3 regions of the Peribacillus sp. TH27 genome follow, and region 1 is predicted to be linked to each of the others. Evidence: riboswitches for the same ligand, from Rfam matches in the RefSeq annotation. Region 1 holds a riboswitch; each other region holds the start of a gene.
What was found. A riboswitch is a leader RNA that binds a small molecule or an ion and turns the genes downstream of it on or off. The one in region 1 is predicted to bind glycine.
Positions count from the first base shown of each region.

Region 2: linked by a shared signal. The riboswitch ahead of JFU24_RS13420 (amino acid permease) and the one ahead of JFU24_RS01870 (amino acid permease) in region 1 are both predicted to bind glycine.
Region 3: linked by a shared signal. The riboswitch ahead of gcvT (glycine cleavage system aminomethyltransferase GcvT) and the one ahead of JFU24_RS01870 (amino acid permease) in region 1 are both predicted to bind glycine.

Region 1 is NZ_JAEKEV010000002.1:39,692-47,931, reverse strand. Features, by position in the region: gene gcvT (glycine cleavage system aminomethyltransferase GcvT) at 1-346, opposite strand, end outside; gene sdaAA (L-serine ammonia-lyase, iron-sulfur-dependent, subunit alpha) at 368-1,249, opposite strand; gene JFU24_RS01880 (serine dehydratase beta chain) at 1,249-1,761, opposite strand; gene glyA (serine hydroxymethyltransferase) at 1,781-3,031, opposite strand; glycine riboswitch at 3,151-3,256, opposite strand; gene JFU24_RS01870 (amino acid permease) at 3,574-4,962, opposite strand; glycine riboswitch at 5,328-5,384, opposite strand; glycine riboswitch at 5,388-5,490, opposite strand; glycine riboswitch at 5,938-6,031, opposite strand; glycine riboswitch at 6,032-6,133, opposite strand; gene speB (agmatinase) at 6,299-7,300, opposite strand; gene JFU24_RS01860 (aldehyde dehydrogenase family protein) at 7,740-8,240, opposite strand, start outside.
Region 2 is NZ_JAEKEV010000002.1:2,484,525-2,492,764, reverse strand. Features, by position in the region: gene tnpB (IS200/IS605 family element RNA-guided endonuclease TnpB) at 1-1,069, shown strand, start outside; gene JFU24_RS13430 (sodium:solute symporter family protein) at 1,537-3,003, opposite strand; gene JFU24_RS13425 (DUF3311 domain-containing protein) at 3,000-3,200, opposite strand; gene JFU24_RS13420 (amino acid permease) at 3,389-4,729, opposite strand; glycine riboswitch at 4,909-4,987, opposite strand; gene JFU24_RS13415 (ketopantoate reductase family protein) at 5,543-6,469, shown strand; gene JFU24_RS13410 (amino acid permease) at 6,907-8,240, shown strand, end outside.
Region 3 is NZ_JAEKEV010000002.1:4,968,061-4,976,300, forward strand. Features, by position in the region: gene JFU24_RS25355 (DEAD/DEAH box helicase) at 1-1,146, opposite strand, end outside; glycine riboswitch at 1,517-1,604, shown strand; glycine riboswitch at 1,608-1,691, shown strand; gene gcvT (glycine cleavage system aminomethyltransferase GcvT) at 1,845-2,951, shown strand; gene gcvPA (aminomethyl-transferring glycine dehydrogenase subunit GcvPA) at 2,970-4,316, shown strand; gene gcvPB (aminomethyl-transferring glycine dehydrogenase subunit GcvPB) at 4,309-5,766, shown strand; gene JFU24_RS25375 (rhodanese-like domain-containing protein) at 5,944-6,327, opposite strand; gene JFU24_RS25380 (lipoate--protein ligase family protein) at 6,544-7,380, shown strand; gene JFU24_RS25385 (vitamin B12-dependent ribonucleotide reductase) at 7,770-8,240, shown strand, end outside.

The DNA of each region.
Region 1 (8,240 bases):
CGAGTAAATATTTTTCATTCCCTAATTTATAAACTAATAAATCATCGACTGTTCCGCCGTCTGGATAGCACATTGCAGTATACTGTGCTTGATTGATGCTAAGCTTTGTTACATCGTTTGTAACAAGGTAGTTAATATAACTCTCGGCATCTTTCCCTTCCACAAGTACCTCTCCCATATGAGAAACATCAAAAAGTCCTGCTTCTGTTCGAACAGCTTCATGCTCTTCTAAAATGCTGGAAAATTGAACTGGCAGAGCCCAGCCACCAAAATCAATAACTTTTGCTCCGTATTTTTTATATACTTCAAAAAGCGGTGTTTGCTTTAATGCTGTTTCAGTACCCATGATCTACCTCCCGATTATGATTCATGATTTCCTACAAAAAAGACGTTCTTTCACCTGTTTACCGGTTTCTGTCATTGCCAAGCCACCAAGAGCCGTTTCTCGAAGGGTCCTTGGCATATCATTTCCAACCTTATACATGGCTTCAATTACCTCATCACAGGGTATGCGGCTTTCAATCCCAGCTAGAGACATGTCGGCCGCTGAAAATGCAATTGAGGTTCCAATCACATTCCGCTTGATGCAAGGAACTTCCACAAGTCCTGCGACTGGATCACAAACCAAACCTAAAAGTGACTTCATCGCAATGGCTGTCGCATTCACGGCTTGCAGTGGTGTTCCACCTTTTAACTCAACGATTGTCCCCGCTGCCATGGCCGTTGCGGAGCCCACCTCTGCTTGACAGCCTCCAGCAGCCCCCGAAATGAAAGAACGGTTCGCAATGACAAGCCCGAGCATACTTGCCGTGAATAACCCCATAACTAAATCTTTATAAGGAGTGCCATCATTTTTATGAAGTGAAAACAGTACCCCAGGCAGAATCCCTGCTGCACCCGCAGTTGGGGTAGCTACAATGACCCCCATTCGGGCGTTACTTTCAGAAGTTGCCAATGAAAAGCTCATTGCATTGCTTATATAGCTGCCTGACAAAGATTTACCTTGTTGAACGTAATCATTCATTTTCAAAGCATCTCCGCCAGAAATTCCACTCGGTGCGGTTGTGGCATCCTTTATACCGTTATCAACGGCTTCCTTCATTTTAATCAATCGTTCTTCCATCATACTGATAATAGCTTGTTGGTCTCTTCCTGACTTTTCTGCTTCCATCATTAGCATGATTTCGCCAATGCTTTTTTCTTCTCTTTGACAAGCTTCATTTAGTTCTTTCATGGTCTGGATTTCCATCATATAGCCTTGTCCATTACTTTCTTTCTTGGATGATATGAACTAGCAAGAGCTGAAAAGTCATCACCTGCACTGAGTCGAATCGATACCATATCGTCGTCTATCATGAAAATCTTGGATAAACCACCACCAAGTGATGCTCCGCCTACCTTTACTACACAATCGCCGCGTTTTGCTGTCACGATTGTTGTGTTAGGATGGTCAAAATACTCGCAGCAGTTTTCAAATTCTATTTCGTACTGCATTCCATTTTCTTTTGCCCATTCCAACGAGTTTTTAATGCGTGAATCATCAGTATCCATTCCAAGTAATCCGCCAAGCAGTGCTTTATCTGTTCCATGTCCTTGATAGGTTTCAGCAAATGAATCATAGAATACAATTTTGACTTCTTTTGGATAATCTCCTAACAGTTCATGGATGAATTTACCAATTGACACGACTCCGGCTGTGTGGGAACTTGACGGTCCTACCATGATTGGACCTATTATGTCAAAACAACTTTGAAATTCCATTGTGTCCCCCCCTTTTTTCTTACACAGTAATTGGTTGTTGAAATAACGGATAAATATCACAAATTCCTTTGGTTGTTTCTTTTGCTTTCTCAAGAACGTCTTTATCCCCTTTACTCTTTAGAACAGCTGAAATCACTTTACCGATTTTCACCATTTCATCCTGCTTCATGCCTCGAGTTGTTAATGCTGCTGTTCCCATTCGGATACCACTGGTAACAAATGGCTTTTCCGGATCATATGGAATCGTATTTTTATTAGCGGTGATGCCTGCTTCTTCTAATAATTTCTCTGCTTCTTTTCCTGTTAAATTCCACGGACGTAAATCTAAAAGGACAATATGATTATCTGTTCCGCCAGAAACAAGAGCTGCACCTTCATTTTTTAATGTTTCACTAAGTGTTGCAGCATTTTCAATGACTTGTTTCGCATAGTCCTTAAAGCTTGGTTGTAATGCTTCGTTGAAAGCAACCGCTTTTGCTGCAATAATGTGCATGAGAGGGCCGCCCTGAATTCCTGGGAATACAGATTTATTAATCGATTTGATAATCTCTTCATCGTTTGTTAAAACGATACCCCCGCGAGGTCCTCTCAATGTTTTATGAGTAGTACTTGTCACAACATCTGCATATGGGATTGGGGATGGGTGAAGACCGGCCGCTACCAGCCCTGCAATATGAGCCATATCCACCATAAGTTTTGCTCCAACTTGATCAGCAATTTCTCTAAATCGTGCAAAATTAATGGTTCTTGGGTAGGCACTTGTCCCTGCAATAATCAATTTTGGTTTTTCTTTCTTTGCGATAGCTTCCAACTCATCATAATCAATTAATTGGGTATCTTCTCTAACTCCATAAGACACAACTTCAAACCATTTTCCTGAAACACTGACTGGACTTCCATGAGTTAAGTGGCCGCCATGTGAAAGGTTCATTCCCATTACTTTATCACCAGGCTGAAGTAGTGCGAAAAATACTGCGAAATTTGCTTGTGCACCCGAGTGAGGCTGAACATTTGCATATTTGGCACCAAACAGCTTTGTTAAGCGCTCAATAGCTGCTTGTTCTGCCACATCTACAAATTCACATCCGCCATAATAACGTTTTCCTGGATAACCTTCTGCATATTTATTCGTCATTACACTTCCCATTGCTTCTAATACATCCTGGCTGACGAAGTTTTCTGATGCAATCAACTCTAAGGTTTGATGCTGACGATTTTGCTCGTTTCTGATAGCTTGAAAAATGATTGAATCATTTTGCTGTAAACTCATTTGTACTCCCCCTTGAAAATTTTTGTATTAAAGGTTTGTTGCATAGCTAGTGACTACGAAACACTACCCTTTTTTGCGCACAAAAAAGAACAGAGAAGGGTAGCTTAGCTTAGCTTTCTCTACCCTTCTCTGTCCTTTTACCTGAGAGTTTAACCCTTTTATATTAATAGGGCCTTTCCCCTTTGGTGGCGTACTACTTTATACGCGCTCTCCAGAGGTGCGTCCAGTTGTGGTTCCATCTACCTGAGAGATTTGTTCCAAGGGTCTTTTTGGAACTTGCTCCTTCGGTGGCGTGTCGCATTGCACTCTCCCACAACCGTCATTCGCTCATATTGAATTTTTATTATATTTAGAATAATTGGTGGAAATAAGAATGTCAAGATTTTCTTGTAAGCGTTAACATTATTTTTTGAAAATTCTTACTTTATGAATGTCACATATGGTCATCCAGGTTACTCACGAGTCGCTTGTATCATCGTTTTTTGCAAGTTGACTATTTTGATAAAGTTAATAGTAGGTCCCTGACTTTTGTCCGTAGCCTCTTAATTTTCCGCTACCTCTTTCTGATTCGCCTGATCCGCATGATTTGCCTTCGTTTTCTGCATCTTATAAATCGCAATCAGCGAAATAAACCAAACAGGAGTTACGAACAAGGCAACACGAGTATCTTCCGCAAGTGCAAGCACAACAAGTACGAAAGCTAGGAAAGCAAGGATCAAGTAATTAGAAATTGGATAAAGTGGTAATTTAAATTTGTTCATTTTCGCTAGATCTGGCCTTGTTTTGCGGTATTTCAAATGACTGATGACAGTAATTCCCCAAATAAAGATGAAACATACTGTAGAAATACTTGTAATTAACGTAAATACTCCTTCTGGCATTAAATAGTTCAAAACAACGGAAGTTAGAATGACGACAGTTGAAAAGGCCAGTGCATTGGAAGGTACTTTACGGGCATTAAGTTTTGCAAATGGCACAGGTGCATTTTTATCTTTGGCAAGTGAGTATACCATCCGGCTTGTACTGAAGATTGCACTGTTGCATGCCGAAGCAGCCGATGTTAGGACGACAAAATTGACGATACCAGCAGCTGCAGCGATACCAACAGCCACGAATACTTGGACGAATGGGCTTTCCGATGGGATGATTGCGTTCCACGGATAAACACTCATAATGACAATAAGTGCGCCAATGTAGAAAATTATAATCCGAATAGGAATATTATTGATTGCTTTTGGGATAACTTTCTCTGGATCTTCTGTTTCACCTGCTGTAAGTCCTACAAGTTCAATACCAACAAACGCAAACACTACCATCTGGAATGAGAGGATAAATCCATTTATTCCATTTGGGAACATACCTTCGTGGCTCCATAGATTCGTGAAACTGGCTGCGCCTGAATCTGTGGAAAAGCCTTTAATAATCATGAAAATACCGATAACTATAAGTGCTAGAATAGCGATAACTTTAATTAATGCAAACCAGAATTCCATTTCGCCAAAAAGTTTTACGGTTGCTAGATTCATAAATAGCAAAATGACAAGCGCAATTAAACCTGGCATCCACTGTGGTACGGAGGGAAACCAATACTGGGTATAAAGACCAACTGCTGTTAAGTCGGCCATTGCGATTGAAATCCAGCAAAACCAGTAGGTCCAACCGGTGATAAATGCTGCCATATTACCTAAATAGTCTTTTACAAAGTCAACAAAAGAATTATATTCCAAATTGGTTAAGAGTAGTTCTCCAAGAGCGCGCATGATTAAAAAGCAAATTACGCCTGTAATCATGTAAGCAAATAAAATCGATGGTCCTGCTAAGTGAATAGATTTTCCTGCTCCGAGAAATAATCCCGTTCCAATTGCCCCGCCAATAGCGATTAGTTGTACGTGCCTGTTTTTTAGGCCTCTCGACAATTTTTGTTCCTGCATATGATTTCCCACTCCCTAATTTCCAGATAATTGAATAATAATATTCCGATAAAATTTTGACATATTATTATTCAACCCAACAAAGAAAACGCTTACAATTTTAATATAATATTACTCAATATGTTGCTGATAAATATTCTGGTTCTGGTGCAAACCTCGACATAATCTACCAAGCCTTTGAAAAGATAAAGGTATTGCATTCAACCTATTGCAGATTCTCTCTAAGGTAAAAGTTGTAGTCAGGAAAATTGAATAGAAAGACTCATTCTTTAATAAATTTCATAGCACAATCCTCCTTTTTTCGTTTGTGCTATCTTTCCCAGCATAAAAAGGGCATAGGAAAGATAGGTGTTCTCCTATCTTTCCTCTGTCCTTTTACCTGAGAGTTTAACTCCTTTGGTGGCTCATAGCTCTCTCCAGAGACGCGTCCTATTGTGGTCCTTTTACCTGAGAGATTCATACCCAATTTTTTTGGGAATTGCCCCTTCGGTGCTAAACAATGCGTTTAGTCTCTCCCACAATTATCATCCGCTGATATAAAATCGCATTAACAGTTGTATAATAAATGGTTCTAATGGAAATTTCAATAAATATCTGAAAAAACTTTATTTTCAGAATTTTAAATATAGAGATAGAGCTTTCTGACAGTTCATAAATTATATGCCCCTAGTACCCCAAGTGAATTGTGAATTGAATAGGAGTAGATTGCTTTTTACAGTCGATAAACACCGTTCATAATAGTGTACTTTTACAAACTACTTATACCTTTCAAATATACACTACAGAGGATGCTTTCTAGATAAAAGCATCCTCTGTTTACGTAATCATTATTATTGGAAATCATAAAGAAAAACCTCCAATTCAATACCGAAGTTATCTTTAATGTGCTTAATAGTTTTAGTCACTTAACTTCCCTTGTTTTGGTGTACAATTCAAACCAGAACAAAAACATTTAAAGTGATAACGTTGGCAACATTCCCTTCTCTGTCCTTTTAACTGAGAGTTTAACTCTATGCTAAAAAGAGTCTTCCTCTTTGGTGGCGTTTTATAAACGCGCTCTCCAGAGTTGCGTCCCATTGTGGTTCTTATACCTGAGAGATTTGTTCCAAGGTTTTTTTTGGACCTTGCTCCTTCGGTGGCTGTCTACATTGCACTCTCCCACAATCGTCAACCGCTATACGTTTTTTGAAATACTCTAAATATTCTAAATGAATAATTATTTACATAAGTGTTTTTTATGATATCGCCTCTATTTTTATACATATTCAGGAAACTAAGAAAAGATAAAACGGAGGAAAATCACTTTATATCAGCAAACGCTTTCAAATTTAACAGACTAATGCTTCTTTATGAAGTTCTGCTCTTGATGATCGCTGATTGCATCCTGGTTTCTCTCTTTTTCTTTTAAAACATAACTAAGCAAGTCTAATGAGAGGCGCGCTGCCACTTGTCCAGTTATTCCCGTATGATCGTAAGGAGTTGCAACTTCTACCATATCAAAACCGATTACTTCTCCTCTTTTTGCAATTCCATGAAGTAATTCGTTGACTTCATCATAAAGCAGGCCTCCAGGAGAAGGTGTGCCTGTCGCAGGGGCGATCGATGGGTCGAGGCCATCAATGTCCATGGTAATATAATATTTTTCACCTGCTGGAATAAGTTCCAAAACCTGTTCAAATCCCATCTTTCTCATTTGGCGGGGAGACAAGATGACACTTCCGTATTCTCTGGCAGCATCGACATCTTCTTTTTTACTGCTGCTGATTCCACGAATGCCCAATTGGAAAATCTTTTGAACATGATTCATTTCAGATAAGCGGCGGATGCAGCTTCCATGTCCAACCCGCATTCCTGAACGGTGATCTGCCCAGTCTAAATGCGCATCAATCTGGATCACATGAAATGGCCCGAGTTCACCCAAGCCCTTTCCTACTGGAATTGTAATGGAATGATCTCCACCTAAAACAACCGGCATTGCACCTTTTGAAACGATTTTTCGAATGGCTTCTTCCGTATTATCATGGGATTGCATCATATCCCCATGTACTATGTCTACATCGCCGCAATCAACAACTTTCCATTTCGGGCCAAGATACATGATATCATTTTCAATATCATAGGCTCCATCTAACCCGAAACTATATAATGTAGAGCCTTCACGAATTCCTCTTGGACCCATTCTTGCGCCTGGCTTCCATTGTGTTCCCATATCATTTGGAACTCCAATGACAGCTACATCTGCATCTAGCTGGTCTAGATCCGGACATACGGGATATTTCCCGAAAGTACAGATTCCGGTAAAAGGTAAATTAAGATGTTGTTTTTCATTATTCGACATGTACTTTGCCTCCCACTTGTATTACGTTCTCGTTAATATATATGCAAGCTTCATGCCAACCTATAAAACTAGGCAAAATGGAATTGTGTAGTCAATAATGACTATCAGGAACCAACATATTTTCTGATTACTCGATTCTCCTTAGTAAACGCCACAGAGAAAGAGCGCGGGGGAATATAATTCATATATAGTAAAATATTATTTTTGTTTTATTAGGTCTTAAAAAAGACAAATCTTGATGAACTGGCTTTTTACTCGTAAAATAAAACAATTAGGCTGACAGCTTTCTTTCTGTTATAGCCCATCTTCAGAATTAATATTTGAAAATTTTTAAATTTTAAAATATTTGTGAATTCAAAAAAGTGCATCCTCTATTATTAGTCAAAAATTTCTTCGATGTAAGCATTACTCACTCTCTTTTATCTCTACTTCTCCATTTTTAATGATCAAACCACTTGGTTGGCTCCACTTCTAAATTAATGTTGATTTGTTTTACCTCACTAAACTCATCTAAACCATAAGTTCCTAACCCCCGACCAATCCCGCTCTGCTTGTAGCCTCCCCATGGTGCTTCATTGTAGGCTAGATTGTAGGCATTAATCCATGTAATTCCGGCTCTTATTTTCTTAATCACTCTTAAAGCCTTCGCACCGTCTTGGGAAAATACACCTGCTGCGAGGCCGTATGGAGTATCATTGGCAAGCTGGATGGCTTCCGCTTCATCTTTAAACTTTTGTACAGTCAGTACTGGCCCAAATATTTCTTCCTGAACAATTCTCATGTCCGGTTTGGTATCAACAAATATTGTCGGCTCAACAAAATAGCCCTTTTCAAGTCCATTGCTTGTGATACGCTTGCCGCCGCAGGCTAATGTAGCCCCTTCTTCTATGCCATGTTGAATATATTGGAGTACCTCATTCATATGTGCTTCACTGACAAG
Region 2 (8,240 bases), 2.4 Mb from region 1:
GTATATTTGTGAAGAAATGAAGCAGAACGGCCAATTATCCTCTAATGAATGGAAAGGTTCTTTTCTGAATAAATACGCAACAATCAAAGAACTTCCAGCTTTAAAGAAAGAGTATTCTTTCCTGAAAGAAGTAGACAGTATTGCCTTACAGAAATCGGTGGAAAATTTAGCAGATTCCTATAGTCGATATTATAAAAAGCAAAACAAGTCACCACGCTTCAAATCGAAAAAGAATCCTATCCATTCCTACACGACTAAACATACGAATGGAAATATCGGAATGATTGGAAACAAAATCAAATTGCCAAAACTCGGTCTAGTTCGTTTTGCTAAAAGCCGCGAAGTCGAAGGGCGAATCATCAATGCCACAATCAGGCGGAACCCTTCGGGTAGATATTTCATTTCCGTTTTAGCGGAAACCAATGTACAAGTACTTCCTAAAACGAATCGTTCGTGCGGTGTAGATGTTGGCTTGAAGAATTTTGCTATTCTTTCAGATGGTACGGTCTATCAAAACCCAAAATTCTTCCGGACGGTCGAAAAGAAATTGTCCAAAGCACAACGGATTCTTTCAAGGCGACAAGAAATAGCCTTGAATCAAAATAAACCATTGGCTGAAACCAAAAACTATCAAAAACAAAAACGAAAAGTGGCTATCCTACACGAAAAAATTTCAAATGCCCGAATGGATTACTTACATAAAGTTTCTACCGAAATCATCAAAAACCACGATGTGATTGGAATGGAAGACTTGCAAGTGTCGAATGTGATGAAAAATCACAAACTAGCTAAAGCTATTAGTGAAGTGTCTTGGTACCAATTCAAAAAAATGTTGGAATACAAAGCAAAATGGTATGGTAAACAAATCGTGACCGTATCTAAAACGTTTGCTTCTAGCCAATTGTGTTCTAGCTGCGGTTACCAAAATAAAGACGTTAAACATCTGAATCTTCGTGAATGGGATTGTCCTTTTTGTTCTACTCACCACGATCGAGATATTAACGCAGGACTCAATCTAATGAATGAAGCCATAAGGCTTCTAACCGTAGGAACTACGGGGATAGCCTAATTAAAAATTGGCCGATAGGCTAATGTTCTTAGGAATCCCCCACTTCAATCAGACCGTAAGGTCGATAAGTGGTGGGTAGTTCAACGTATACTTACACGAATTTCTAGAGCTTCTTTTTTTTTTTTAGAGGATTTTGATTTCCTGAATCTGAAAGAAGTGAACCGCAGAATGACCCGTAAATTATTTCTTGTATCTTTCATCAGTACGATCTTTTGAAAACCATTTTATCTGTTGATTGCCAAGGCCCCTGCTGTCATTCATTACTCATGTCCAAAGAGAATAATAGACCGTTAGAGGGAAAAAAGACAAGAAAAAGAAGTGTGTATCCTTTATGGGGTATGGGATACATAACATGATAAAGGCTCAGTCTTTTGACTGAGCCTTTCGATTGTATAATTTACGGTGCACTTTTAATCCCCAAAAACCACAGTCAAAGAATTACTTCATATATCTTTAATAGATTTAGATTATTTTGCGGGATCTAACTGAACCGAGAGCTTTCTGAAAGCGAGACTTACAGTAATCATAACAAAGAAATTGACCGCCAAGGCAATGATTCCAACATTCAAATCTTTCGCTGCCTGTGGTAAGGATGGAAACATGGTACCTATGGTTGAATGACTAAGCGTAATGTAGGTTACGATGGCCAATCCGCAGATGATCCCGGCGATTGCTCCATATTTGTTGATGGTATTAGTTTTTTTCAGGCTAAAGAGAAGAGACGGAAATAACTGTGTGATAAGACTGTATCCCATGAGAATTAATGCTGACATCGTTTCCCCGCCGTTTAATGTAAAGTAGACTGCTATTAATGCAATAACAGGAACGAGGAACTTTGCTAATCTTACAACGTTCCGATCGGATACTGTAGGTGCAAATTCCTTATAGACGTTTTTCGCGAGCAGTGTAGCCACACTCATTAAAAGCATGGATCCCGGTACTAATGCGGTCAGCATTCCAGCTCCGCCGATTATGCCTATAAACCATGGATCAAAGGTCTCAATAGAAAGGCGCAGCAATGAGAGGTCTGCATCTGCCCCAACGAGTCCAGGCACTTTCAATATAGCAGTAAATCCTACAAAAAAGACAAATAACAACATGAGCGTATATAACGGACTGATTATAGCATTTTTACGAAATACTTTCCCGCTGCGCGCCGAATAGACAGCGCTGAAAACTTGGGGCCACATGTAAAAACCGAATACAAGCAATATTACCGTGGAGATAAACCATGAAACACTAAGCCCCTGTTCAGGAAGCTTTAGAAAACCAGGCTGGGCTGCATTTACGGCCTCAAACATCGGTTGAAAACCACCAAAGTAATGAATAGGAAGATAAATTCCTAAGAATCCTATAATCACGATCATCATGATATCTTTAATGACTGCTGTCCAAACTGAGCCGTGTATTCCAGAAATCATAACATAAATAGTAAGGCTGATTGCTCCCATCCAGACCGCGGTAGACATTGAAATTGCTCCATAAGATGCTTCTGAAACAATAATCCCTAATCCTTTAAGTTGCACGACAATCACTGGAATCATAGATACCACACCGACAAGTGCTGCCAGAATTCCTAAGCTTGGGCTCTTATACTTGCTTACAAAGAAATCAGATTGAGACATTAGACTATTTTCTTTGGCATATTTCCATATTTCCGGAAGAAGCCAATATGACAATACATAAGACAAAGTAATGTAAATAAGGACGTATAAAGCGGGTGCACCCTTACCATAAGCCCAGCCGCTGCCGCCAAGAAAGGAAAACGTCGTATAAATTTCTCCAGCCATCAATAGAAAGACGAATATAGCACCAAAACCACGGCCTCCAACCGTCCATTGTTCCAAATTCATGTCTTTTCCTTTTGAAGATCGAATACCTAAAAAGATTGATAAAAGTAAAAATCCTAAAATAATTAAGAGGGAAATATTCATTCCTGGTCACCTTCCCGATTTCTGGGGTCCAACTTATACATGATGCCCAAAATAACGGATGTAAGGACCACCCACATAGCCATCCAAAACATATTAAAAGGCATCCCTAATACATAAGGTTCTATTCTGTTAACAAACGGAAGAAATCCTAATATGCCTATAAAAGGAACTAGAGTAAGTATATATATAATCTTCATTAATCCAACCCCTCCATTCTAAGTGAAAAGTCATTCATATCGACTTACAGTACCTTACACTATTTTAATATAAAATTTACTGTGGCTGCATTATATATTTTAGTAGCGCTTCTCTGTGTTAGCAAAATAAATTGAAAAAAAGGAAGGGAGTGTCCCTTCCTTTTAATTCCTGCGACCATGAAAAATAGCTACTTTTTTTTCTGATAATTATAGAGTACGAGTAGAAGAATGAACCAGATTGGCGTCATTAACAGTGAAAGTCGTGTAGCTTCAGCGAATAGCATAACGATTAGGATGAACAGAAATAATCCTAAAATAACGTAATTGATAAAGGGTGTAAAAGGAGCTTTGAATGTAGATTGGGCTCTCAAGTCCGGACGTTTTTTCGTATATTTGATATGTGAAATCAAGATGATGCTCCAAACCCAAATAAAACAGATGGCACTGATTGTAGTTACTATTGTAAAGGCCTGTTCAGGTATCATTTTGCTTAGCAATGCCCCTACGGAGACGACGATTGCCGATGTAACCAAGGCATTACTTGGAACAGCATGTTTATTTAATTTTGCTAATTTTGCAGGAGCATCGTTATTATTGCTTAATGTATAAAGCATACGGCTTGTTGAAAATAAACCGCTGTTGCCGGCAGATGCAGCGGATGTCAGGACAACAAAATTGATAATCCCTGCAGCGATTGGAATGCCGATTAGTGTAAAGACTTCTACGAATGGACTGCTTGATGCATCCAGCTGTGTCCAAGGATTGACGCATAGAATGACGAGTATGGCACCTACATAGAAAAGTAAAATTCGGACCGGGATTTTATTGATGGCTGATGGTATATTTTTTTTCGGGTTAGCTGTTTCTGCTGCAGAAACACCAATTAATTCGACCCCTACAAAGGAGAAGACAACCAATTGTAAAGATAGCAGGAAGCCGGATACGCCGTTCGGAAACATGCCTCCGTGGCTCCAAAGGTTGGTGAGTGAAACGGTTCCTGTATTGGTTTTAAAGCCAATGACTAACAGGATGATGCCTACAATAATCAAGGCAATAATCGTGATGACTTTAATGAGCGCGAACCAGAATTCAAGTTCTCCAAACAATTTAACCGTCAATAGATTCAATCCTAACAGAATGACTAGGCATGCAAGAGCTGGTATCCATTGAGGGATATCGAACCAATATTGCATATAGACACCAACCGCAATGATATCGGCCATGGCTGTCATGATCCAACAGAACCAATAGGTCCATCCGGTTACGAATCCAGCCCACGGCCCGATATATTCGGTAGCGAATTCGGTGAATGACGTATAACCGGCGTTGGATAAAAGTAATTCCCCTAAAGCCCTCATAACAAAAAATAAGGCAATCCCTATAATAAGATAGGAAAAGATAATGGATGGGCCTGCTAATTGGATGGCTTTACCGGATCCAAGAAATAAACCGGTACCAATGGTTCCTCCTATTGCAATTAATTGTATATGGCGATTTTTTAAATCTCTTTTCAATTCCTGTTTAGCCAATTTGAGCATCTCCCGTTGTATATGATCTTAGTCGTGTGGAGCGTTATTCCACATTCCGTGTAGCTCGTTGTTTTCACCTCGCTTATGCCATTGAATGGCAATATCTTGGATTTTGGACAATAAAAAAAGAGATTGGATACTACCAATCTCGTCAGGTTTAAGAATAACAATTCATCATTCGTTACTCTTCTGTCCTTTTGCCTGAGATTGTGAATCCTTCGGCGCTGTACTATGTACAGTCTCTCCAGAAGCTGCTCCTGCTATAGTGTGATCCATAGCATTCAACGCTTGCTAGTATGCGGTTGTAATAAATGTCCGTTTGTAGAAGAATTGAATCTTCCTTCGGTCATTTGTCATTATACTTAAATAACGTCAATATAATATTGGAATTCTATCATTGTTTATTCTATAGGTCAATATGGAAATTGGAAAGTTAGCGAGTAATGTAGTTGGTATATATCAACTCTTTAAAAATAGTGATTGGAAAAGCCATAATGACTGTAGCTGATAGTTAACGGGTACACTTTAAAATCAATACAAAAAACAACAACAAATTTTGTGGTTATCGTTCCTCAGAAAAGTAGACTTCGTTTAAGCCTTAATTTTCCTTTTGGTGATATATATGAACCAAAAAGAAGCTGTAAGGGATGTTACAAACCCCTCGTGTCATTATTGGTATTTCACAATATTGTAGCTTTTCTAGGTGGTTTTTTTCTAAACAATTCATACCATAGAACTGGCATTTTAATCGCGACCGTTTTCCGAATAGTGTGATAATATTTAGGTAAAAAGGTGAAGGGAATTAGGGATGCTATGGCGATAAAGACAGTATCAATTGTTGGATTAGGAGCACTGGGCATTTTATATGGACATCATTTATCAAAGGAAATGCCGAAGAAGAATGTGAGGATTATTGCGGATACAGCTAGAATAAAGAGATATGTCCAGGATGGGGTTTATTGCAATGGTGAGCTTTGTGACTTTCATTATGTAACGCCTGAAGAAATATGCGAGCCTGCAGATTTGATGATTTTTACTGTTAAATTTAGTGGATTGGAAGATGCTATTGAAGCGGTGAAGAATCAAATTGGAAAACAGACGATTATTATTTCTGCTTTGAATGGGATCACAAGTGAAGCGATTATTGGTGAGGCGTATGGAAAGGATAAAGTCTTATATTGTGTTGCGCAAGGTATGGATGCTGTTAAAGAAGAAAATAAGTTGACATACGACCATATGGGCATACTCTGCCTTGGTGAGCGGGAACCTGGATTGGTTTCAGAAAAGGTTCAGCAGGTGGCAGATTTTTTTGAAAAAATGAAGGTCCCATATGAGATAGATACGGATATGTATAAGCGGCAATGGGGGAAATTTATGCTGAATGTTGGTGTTAATCAAACTGTTGCTGTCTATAAAAGTAATTATGGTGAAATTCAACGAAAGGGTCATGCAAGAGAAATGATGATTTCTGCCATGAGAGAGGTTATCGTTCTGTCAGAGAAAGAAGGAATTCATTTAACGGAAAGAGATCTGGATTATTGGTTAAGTGTATTGGATACATTAAGCCCAGAAGGAAAGCCATCCATGGCTCAAGATATCGAAGCTCGACGTTACAGTGAGGTTGAGTTATTTGCAGGTACGGTATTAAAATTAGGTGAGAAATACGGAGTGCCTACACTTGTAAACAAAGAGTTATATGAACGAATTGAATTTCTCGAAAGTCAATATAATTTCAACTAAAGTTTGACTTTTTTCTATGATAACTCCCTCACCTTGCTCTAGAACAAGGCCATTTGAACTGAGCTCAGTCTTTAAAGACTGGGTTTCCTTTGGTTGTGTTAAATTCCCTACTTTATCTTATTAGGGTCATGTTATTTTATTGATTTCTTAAAATACTAATATATCTAATATCACTTTTAGTGATTGAATTTTTTTATACTGTTTAGTGTTTCTTCTAGAAATACATTTGTTTTTTTACAGAATATTTATTATTATAAGATAAGATTATAAATTATGCGATATGAAAAAGAATTGGAACTTTTCAAATCTAATCTAAGTATGGAAAATGAATCAACAGTTGTTTTGATCTAAATTGGGAGTTAATTAGGGGCTAGAAAAAAACTTTAATAACCTTGTACGAAGTATAGTCGCTAATATTACATCTGGAGGAATTAATCATGTCAAACAAAGAATTAAAGAGAGGGCTAGAGGCACGTCATATTCAGATGATCGCTTTGGGCGGTACCATTGGTGTTGGGTTATTTATGGGATCAGCAAGTACGATTAAATGGACTGGACCATCTGTAATGCTAGCTTATGCTATCGCTGGTCTTTTTATATTTTTCATCATGCGTTCTATGGGAGAAATGCTTTATTTAGAGCCTACTACGGGTTCGTTTGCAACATTTGCGAGTAACTATATTCATCCTTTAGCAGGTTATATGACTGCATGGAGTAATTGGTTTCAGTGGGTAATCGTCGGAATGTCCGAGATAATTGCCGTTGGAATGTATATGAAGTATTGGTTCCCAGATTTACCCGCATGGATACCAGGTGTGATTGCCATGGTTATCCTAGGGGCTGCAAACCTCATTTCTGTAAAATCTTTCGGGGAATTTGAATTTTGGTTTGCGCTTATTAAAATTATAACGATTGTACTGATGATTATTGCTGGACTAGGTCTTATCTTTTTCGGATTTGGAAATGGCGGTGATGCAATTGGATTATCAAATCTTTGGGCAAATGGCGGCTTCTTCACCGGGGGCTGGACAGGGTTCTTCTTTGCGCTTTCCCTTGTTGTAGCATCCTATCAGGGCGTTGAACTTATCGGTATCACTGCGGGTGAAGCGAAAAATCCAACGAAGACTGTAACAAAAGCTATCCAAAGCATCATTTGGCGTATTTTAATATTCTATATTGGCGCTATTTTTGTCATCGTGACAGTCTTTCCTTGGAACCAACTAGATGACATCGGTAGTCCGTTTGTTTCAACCTTTGCTAAAATAGGTATTACTGCAGCAGCAGGTATTATTAACTTTGTCGTAATCACAGCGGCGATGTCTGGATGTAATAGTGGGATTTTCAGTGCAGGTCGTATGCTTTACACTCTAGCAATGAACGGTCAAGCTCCTAAAATCTTTGCGAAAGTATCTAAAAATGGAGTGCCAGCTTATTGTACGATTGCTGTCCTTTTAGGTTTAGCAATTGGTGTTGTCTTGAACTACCTTGCACCGCCACAACTATTCCTTTATGTTTACAGTGCTAGTGTTCTACCTGGAATGATTCCATGGTTTGTCTTACTTATTAGTGAGCTTAAATTCAGAAAGGTAAGAGCTGCGGAAATGGAAAACCACCCGTTCAAAATGCCTTTTGCCCCTTACAGCAACTATGCAACAATTGCATTTTTACTGATGGTGCTGGTTGGTATGTGGATTAACCCTAGTACTCGTATTTCCCTGATTGTTGGGGTCGTTTTCCTAGCTATAGTCGTAGCAAGTTATTACATTTTAAA
Region 3 (8,240 bases), 4.9 Mb from region 1:
TCTGTATTCGGTAAAGATAATCACTTTGTCATCAATTTTCTTGATGAGTTCTAAAGCTTTTTCAGCCTTGGAGTTTTGTTCTGTTTCATTTACCTTCTCAAACAGCTCATCTAGCTTTGCTAAAAAGTCAGGGGAAGGCTGTTCATATTTGGCTTTCATGTTTTTCAATGTATAAAAAACGGCTTCTCTGCTGCTGCATGCTTCTCTTTGGAGGGTGAGTGCTGAAAAAGAACTTCCCTTCGATCCATCTGAAATAGGCTTAAATTTGGAAACAGCGTCGTACAAGGCTTGTTCAGTTGGAGAAAATTCAATGATGATTGTTTCCACCTGCCTTTTTGTCCATTCAATTCCAGTATCAGCCCGTCGGTTCCGAATCATAACAGTGTTGACGAGTTCCTTTAGGTGCTCATCCTCAATAACATTTCGGCCTTTGCCTTTATATTTCTCAGAAAAGAGTGTTGCATTTCCCAAGTGTCCCGGTTTCAATAACGAAACAAGATGGAAAATTTCTTCGACTTTATTTTGAATTGGCGTAGCTGTCAGCAATAAACAAAATTTCTTTTTCAGATTTTGGACAAATTCATAGTTCTTCGTTTTATTATTTTTAAGTTTATGAGCCTCATCAATAATGATAAAGTCATATTGCTGATTAAAAATGATATCTCGATGGGGAGCTCGTTTCGCTGTATCAATGGATGATATAACAACATCGCATGATTCCCACACATAGCTTTTTCTTTGAACAACAGCCGGAATATGAAACTTGGTATTCAATTCAAAAGCCCATTGACTTACAAGTGAAGCGGGGACAAGAATTAATACTTTTTTAACAAGACCACGGATCATATATTCTTTTAGAATCAAGCCAGCTTCGATTGTTTTCCCGAGACCTACTTCATCAGCTAAAATGGCTTTTCCATTCATCTTTTCAACTACCTGCTTTGCCGCTTCCAATTGGTGGGGAAGCGGGGTGAGCTGTGGAAGATGCTTGGGTGCCTGTAAACCTTCAAAATCAGGAATAATGAGGTTTTCTTCCATTTGAACAGCCAATTTATAAAGCTCCCAATTACCCCATGGACCGTCATTTTCCATCTTTTGTAGAAACTCGTCATTCCAATCAGAACTGAAGGATATATTAATTTTCATTGAAACTACTCCTTCTAAAATCATAATTTTCTTATTTAAGGTTGAAACCCGAACATTTTATATGTGAAGTAAGAAAAATATTTCTCTGTAAAAGATATTGCAGAGAAAAGTTTCTTAAGGTAGGATGTAAGTATATTTAGAAAATTCCAATTTCCCAAAACGCTTAAAAGATGAATGTAGTTCATGTTTTTCATAGTATGGGCAACCGCCTCTTACTTTATCCCAGATTAACAGACTAGAGATCATTCATTAAGTTCTGAAGTTTTAAGGAGAGTTGGTAGAGAAAGCATTTTGTAAATGCACAGAGGTTTTACTAACTATCAGTAGGATTAATTACTTTCCTAATTGGTGGAGACACATTTATATGCGGGTGAAGATAAGGGGAGAGACTACGAATGTAGCGCCGAAGGAGCAAACTTAGCAGTGAATCTCTCAGGCAAAAGAACTCTTATTGGACGCAACTCTGGAGAGCGCCGCTCGTTGCAGGACGGCCACCAAAGGGGAAAACCTATTATATAGGTAAACTTTCAGGTTTCAGGACAGAGAAAAAGCTCTTTAGGGCTTTCTCTGTCCTTTTTTGTGCCCTTTTTTCCACATTATGAATCAGGCTGAGAAGTATAAGAAGATCTGACAAAATGGAAAGAAGCTTTTAGAAAAGTGAGCAAAGTAAATCTAAAAAATCTAAGGGGGGTCATTTTTTGACCAATTTAAAAAGAACGCCACTATTTGAGGTTTATCGTGAATACGGAGGAAAAACGATCGATTTTGGCGGCTGGGAACTTCCTGTCCAATTTTCGGGTATCAAGGACGAACATGAAGCAGTTCGTACAAAAGCTGGCTTATTTGATGTTTCCCATATGGGTGAGGTTGATGTGAAGGGCCCAGGGAGTCTTGCCTTTTTACAAAAAATGATGACCAATGATGTATCAAAGCTAAAACAGGGCGGAGCAATTTATACGGCTATGTGTTATGAAAACGGCGGTACTGTTGACGATCTTATCATTTATAAAAAGGCAGAAGACGACTATCTGCTCGTGGTCAATGCCGCCAATACAGAAAAAGATTTTAACTGGCTACAAGCTAATTGTTCAGAGGATGTCCAACTTTCGGATGTATCAAGCGATTATACACAGTTGGCACTGCAGGGACCTTTGGCAGAGAAAATATTACAAAAACTATCTAATGATACACTTTTGAGTGAAATTGGCTTTTTTAAATTCAAGGAAAATGTCCTGATAAATGGGCTTTCCACGATGGTTTCACGTACAGGATATACGGGTGAAGATGGTTTTGAAATATATAGCAACAGTGAAAATGGCCCGGCCCTTTGGAGAGCTATTCTAGATGCAGGAAAAGAAGAAGGGATACAGCCGATAGGTTTAGGGGCACGTGACACACTCCGCTTTGAAGCTAAACTTCCGCTTTATGGACAGGAGCTTTCACCGGATATTACCCCAATTGAAGCCGGGATTGGTTTTGCGGTTAAAGTGGATAAGGAAGCCGACTTTTTCGGGAAAGCCGTTCTTACTGAACAAAAGGAAAAAGGGGCACAACGTAAGCTTGTCGGAATTGAAATGATTGACCGCGGCATTCCTCGTCATGGCTATAAGGTATACAGTGGGGATAAAGTCATTGGTGAAGTTACGACTGGCACTCAATCACCAACATTGAAGAAAAATGTAGGATTGGTACTTATCGATAAAGACTTTTCGGTGATGAATTCTGAAGTCGAAGTGGAAATTCGTTCAAAACGATTGAAAGCTGTTATTATACAAACACCTTTTTATAAAAAACCACGTAAATAGAGAGGAATGGTCATTAAGATGAAACATCGTTACTTACCCATGACAGAGCAGGATAAACAACAAATGCTGGAGGTAATAGGGGTCCCTTCTGTTGAGAACCTTTTCAACGATATTCCTGAAAGTGTCCGCTTTCAAGGCGAATATGACATTAAACCAGCTAAATCAGAGCCAGCCTTAATGAAAGAATTATCAAAACTTGCTTCTAAGAATGCTGATCTTAAAAACTATGCTTCCTTTCTTGGTGCGGGCGTGTATGATCATTATTCACCGGTCATCGTTGATCATGTTCTTTCCCGCTCGGAGTTTTATACAGCCTACACCCCTTATCAGCCAGAAATTTCACAGGGGGAGCTTCAGGCCATTTTTGAATATCAAACGATGATTTGTGAAATGACAGGCATGGATGTAGCCAACTCCTCCATGTATGACGGAGGGACGGCATTAGCGGAAGCAGCGATGCTTGCATCCGGTCATACACGACGTAAGAAAATTCTAATTTCAGCGGCAGTACATCCTGAATCAAGAGAAGTCGTTAAGACGTATGCGAAAGGTCAGCGAGTGGAAGTCATTGAAATTCCATTTAAAGATGGTGTGACAGATCTAGCTGCCTTAAAGGAATTGGCGAAAGACGATATTGCGGGAGTCATTGTGCAATATCCAAACTTCTTTGGACGTATTGAACCGTTGAAAGAAATGGAAGAAATCATTCATGATGTGAAATCCATGTTTATCGTTTCGAGTAACCCGCTTGCACTAGGTGCATTGACCCCTCCAGGTGCCCTTGGTGCTGATATCGTAACAGGCGATGCTCAGCCATTCGGTATTCCAGCAGCTTTTGGCGGACCGCATTGCGGATACTTTGCGGTCACGAACAAACTTGTTCGTAAAGTGCCAGGCCGTCTCGTCGGGCAAACAGTGGATGAAGATGGTAAACGGGGATTTGTGCTGACGCTTCAAGCTCGTGAGCAACACATTCGTCGTGACAAGGCCACATCCAATATTTGTTCCAATCAGGCGTTAAATGCTTTGGCAGCTTCTGTTGCGATGACCGCACTTGGGAAAAAGGGTGTCAAAGAAATGGCAGTGAATAATATTCAAAAAGCCTATTATGCGAAAAAAGCTATAAAGGAAAAAGGAATAGAAGTGGTGTTTGAGGGACCATCGTTTAATGAATTTGTCATTAAACTGCCGGCATCTTACCAAGAAATTAATCAAAGTCTTTTTGAAAAAGAAATTATCGGCGGCTTCGACTTAGGGACTGTTTATCCACAGCTGAAAGACCATATGCTTGTGGCTGTAACAGAACTTAGAACAAAAGAAGAAATTGATGCACTTGCGCAGGAATTGGGGGATCAACATGAATAATCAAGATCAATCACTCATTTTTGAAATCAGTACGTCCGGTCGAATAGGGTACAGTCTACCGGAAATGGATGTTGAAGAAATTTCACTTGAAGAGATTTTTCCTGCCGAATACATCCGTCAAGAAGAGGCTGAGCTTCCAGAAGTATCGGAATTAGATATCATGCGTCATTATACAGCTCTTTCCAAACGGAATCACGGGGTGGATTCGGGCTTTTATCCACTCGGTTCTTGTACGATGAAGTATAACCCGAAGATAAATGAAAATGTGGCGCGTTTTAACGGTTTCGCCCATATCCATCCATATCAAGATCCGGCGACTGTACAGGGAGCCTTGGAACTATTATTTGACTTGCAAGAACATTTAACAGAAATCACAGGGATGGATCAAGTGACCTTACAGCCAGCAGCAGGTGCACATGGTGAATGGACAGGATTAATGATGATTCGTGCCTTCCATGAAGCAAACGGCGATACAGCACGGACGAAAGTGATAGTTCCTGATTCGGCACACGGTACGAATCCAGCTTCCGCCACTGTTGCGGGGCTCGAAACGATTACGGTAAAATCAGATGAAAATGGCTTAGTTGACCTTGAAGATTTAAAGCGCGTGGTAGGTTCGGATACAGCGGCTTTAATGCTGACGAATCCCAATACATTAGGATTGTTTGAAGAGAATATTTTGGAAATGGCAAAACTTGTCCACGATGCTGGTGGGAAGCTTTATTATGACGGAGCCAATCTTAATGCAGTCCTATCTAAAGCCCGTCCAGGTGATATGGGCTTTGATGTGGTCCATTTAAATCTCCATAAAACATTTACAGGTCCACATGGTGGCGGTGGCCCGGGATCTGGTCCTGTCGGAGTAAAATCGGATTTGATTCCCTACTTGCCTAAACCACTCGTGGTCAAACGAGATGAGCAATTTATGCTGGATTATGATCGCCCGCAATCCATCGGAAGAGTTAAACCTTATTACGGAAACTTCGGAATAAATGTGAGGGCTTATACGTACATTCGTTCTATGGGTCCTGATGGTCTTAGGGCTGTCACGGAGAATGCGGTCATCAATGCGAATTATATGATGCGTAGGTTGGAACCATATTTTGATTTACCATATAATCGCCATTGTAAGCATGAGTTTGTGCTTAGTGGCCGCCGGCAAAAGAAGTTGGGCGTCCGAACACTCGATATTGCCAAAAGATTACTAGACTTCGGCTATCATCCACCTACTATTTACTTCCCGTTGAACGTGGAAGAAGGAATGATGATAGAACCGACTGAAACGGAGTCAAAGGAAACTCTCGACGCGTTCATTGATGCGATGATTCAGATAGCTAAGGAAGCGGAAGAAACTCCGGAGATCGTACAGGAAGCGCCACATACAACAGTTATTAAAAGGCTGGATGAAACGCTTGCTGCAAGAAAACCAGTCCTCCGTTATCAAGCTTAATAGCCTAAATAAAAATCCCCGCCATCTGAGCGGGGATTTTTATTCATTATATGTATAGAGAATGACCAGCTGGAAATGAATATACAATAAGACATAATAAGCTTTAAGACGGCATTTCATTTCAATTTTTAGTATGATAGCTTTTTAATTAAAAAGAGCCCATGCGGAGATGGGTTCTTATTTCTTTGCTTTAATTTTACCGGTCCACATTTTGAAACCGCCTTTTAGGTGAAACAGTTCTTTGTAGCCTTTTTTGTATAGCATGGCTGCAGCTCTTCCGCTGATGATTTCGCTTTGAGCGTACAAGTATACAGGCTTGTCCGGCCTAATTTCGACCAGGCGTGTTTTCATTTGAGTCATAGGGATGTTTCTTGCGCCTAAGATATGACCATTATCAAATTCATTTGGTTCCCGCACATCGATTAGTTGTACTTTTCTGTAGTTAGCAATAAATTCATCCTGTGTTAACGTTTTAACGATTTTACGCTGGCGGTACCAATTAAAAAGTGAATACGCAATAACCACTCCTATGATGATGAGCAGTGTATATAATAATTCCAAACATAAAAACTCCCTTCTACCTAACGAATACAGACAATCTTTATTATATAATTGCTTTAACTAATAATCAAAAAATATTTTCGTAAAATTCTTTATCGACTTAATGGTACTTTCTTTTTTAGAGTGTTAAAGTCTGTTAAACTACTAAATGTGAGTTTTTTTATGACGGAATTACTGACTTACTTTTAAACAGTCTACATGAAATGAGGGGTAAGGATGACAAAAGAAAAATGGGGATTTATAGATTCTGGATATTGTTCACCGGCTTTTAATATGGCGATGGACGAAGCTCTTTTAAACTGGCAGAGTAAAGGGGAAATACCACCGATTATCCGCTTTTACGGTTGGGACCCAGCTACATTGTCGATTGGTTATTTTCAAAAGGCAGAATCTGAAATTGATATAGAAGAAGTTAAAAGGCAGGGCCTCGGTTTTGTTCGCAGACCAACAGGAGGACGTGCTGTACTGCACGAACATGAATTGACTTATAGCGTAATTGTCCCAGAATCCTATCCGGGAATGCCTACTACTGTTACTGAGGCATATCGAGTTATTTCTGAAGGAATATTAATGGGGTTCAGGAATCTTGGATTGGATGCTTATTTTGCTGTACCTCGAACCGATCAGGAGAAAGCGGCTTTAAAAGCACCCAAGTCTTCCGTCTGTTTTGATGCGCCAAGCTGGTATGAATTGGTCGTTGAGGGCCGTAAGGTAGCTGGCAGTGCACAAACAAGGCAAAAGGGCGTCATCCTTCAACACGGGGCCATTTTACTTGAACTTGATGATGAAAAGCTCTTTAGCGTGTTTAAATTCTCAAATGACAGGGTTAAAGAGAGAATGCAAAAAAACTTAAAAAACAAAGCCGTGGCCATAAATGACATTGCCGGAAGAAAGATTACCATCCCAGAAGCAAAAGATGCTTTTGAAAAAGGTTTTGCCGATGGACTTTCGATCGAATTAGAGCCATACGTCCTCACTGAACAGCAATTGGTGGAAGTGAAAGCCATTGCAGAAAGCAAATATGAAAGCGATGAATGGAATTTTTTGAGATAGAAGAAGCAGGATAATTAGAACAGATAATAAAAATGTTTTTTCAGATTTTTGCAAACAAATAAGCTTTTCCTTGCAACGATAAGCACTAACAAGGACAGGGAAAAAGCAAGGTTCAAATTAATTGAAATCTGATGAAAAATTATTATAAATCGACATTTTCCTCCCTTTTACTAACTATATTAATTGATTTATCGTTTGACAAAATTAAAAGTTAATCAACACAAACACAATATATAGTAGTCGAAATATTTATTACGACACTATATATTGATTTTTGAGTTTCGCTATGATAAATTTAGGGTAACTTGTTAAGCGAAACGGACATGTAAGACTACATATAAATTTTTGCAGCAAGAACGGATCTTGAAACATATAAAGGAGAGGGAATTATGTCGGTTGTAATAAAAGAAGCTTTAAAGGTTGATCTAGAAAGGTTGAATAAGGATATTTCTTTATTTCCCCAGGTCCATCCTGTAACAGCTGATATGAAAATGACGCATAAAGGCGTGTCCCGTCTAGTTATGCTTGACCGCTATTCTTTTAAGGATACTGAAAAAATTACGCTCTCGACTGGCGATTTTGTAGTATTGACGATTAAGGAAGATCCGAAATTCCCTGCACGGGGTCTTGGTTACATCGTTGAAATAGATTGGGAAACGAAAAAAGCTAAGGTATTAGTGGATGATGAATTTCGCGGAGCATTAGATAACCCGGAAGAAGTGGCAACGGGGATTGTAAATCGACCGCTTGATATCATTGAAAAGCCGCTTGAAATATACTATGAACAAATTGCAAAACGTAATGCAACGGGATTGGCTTCAGTGGAAAAGACTGAGGAAAAAAGAACGGAATGGTTCAAT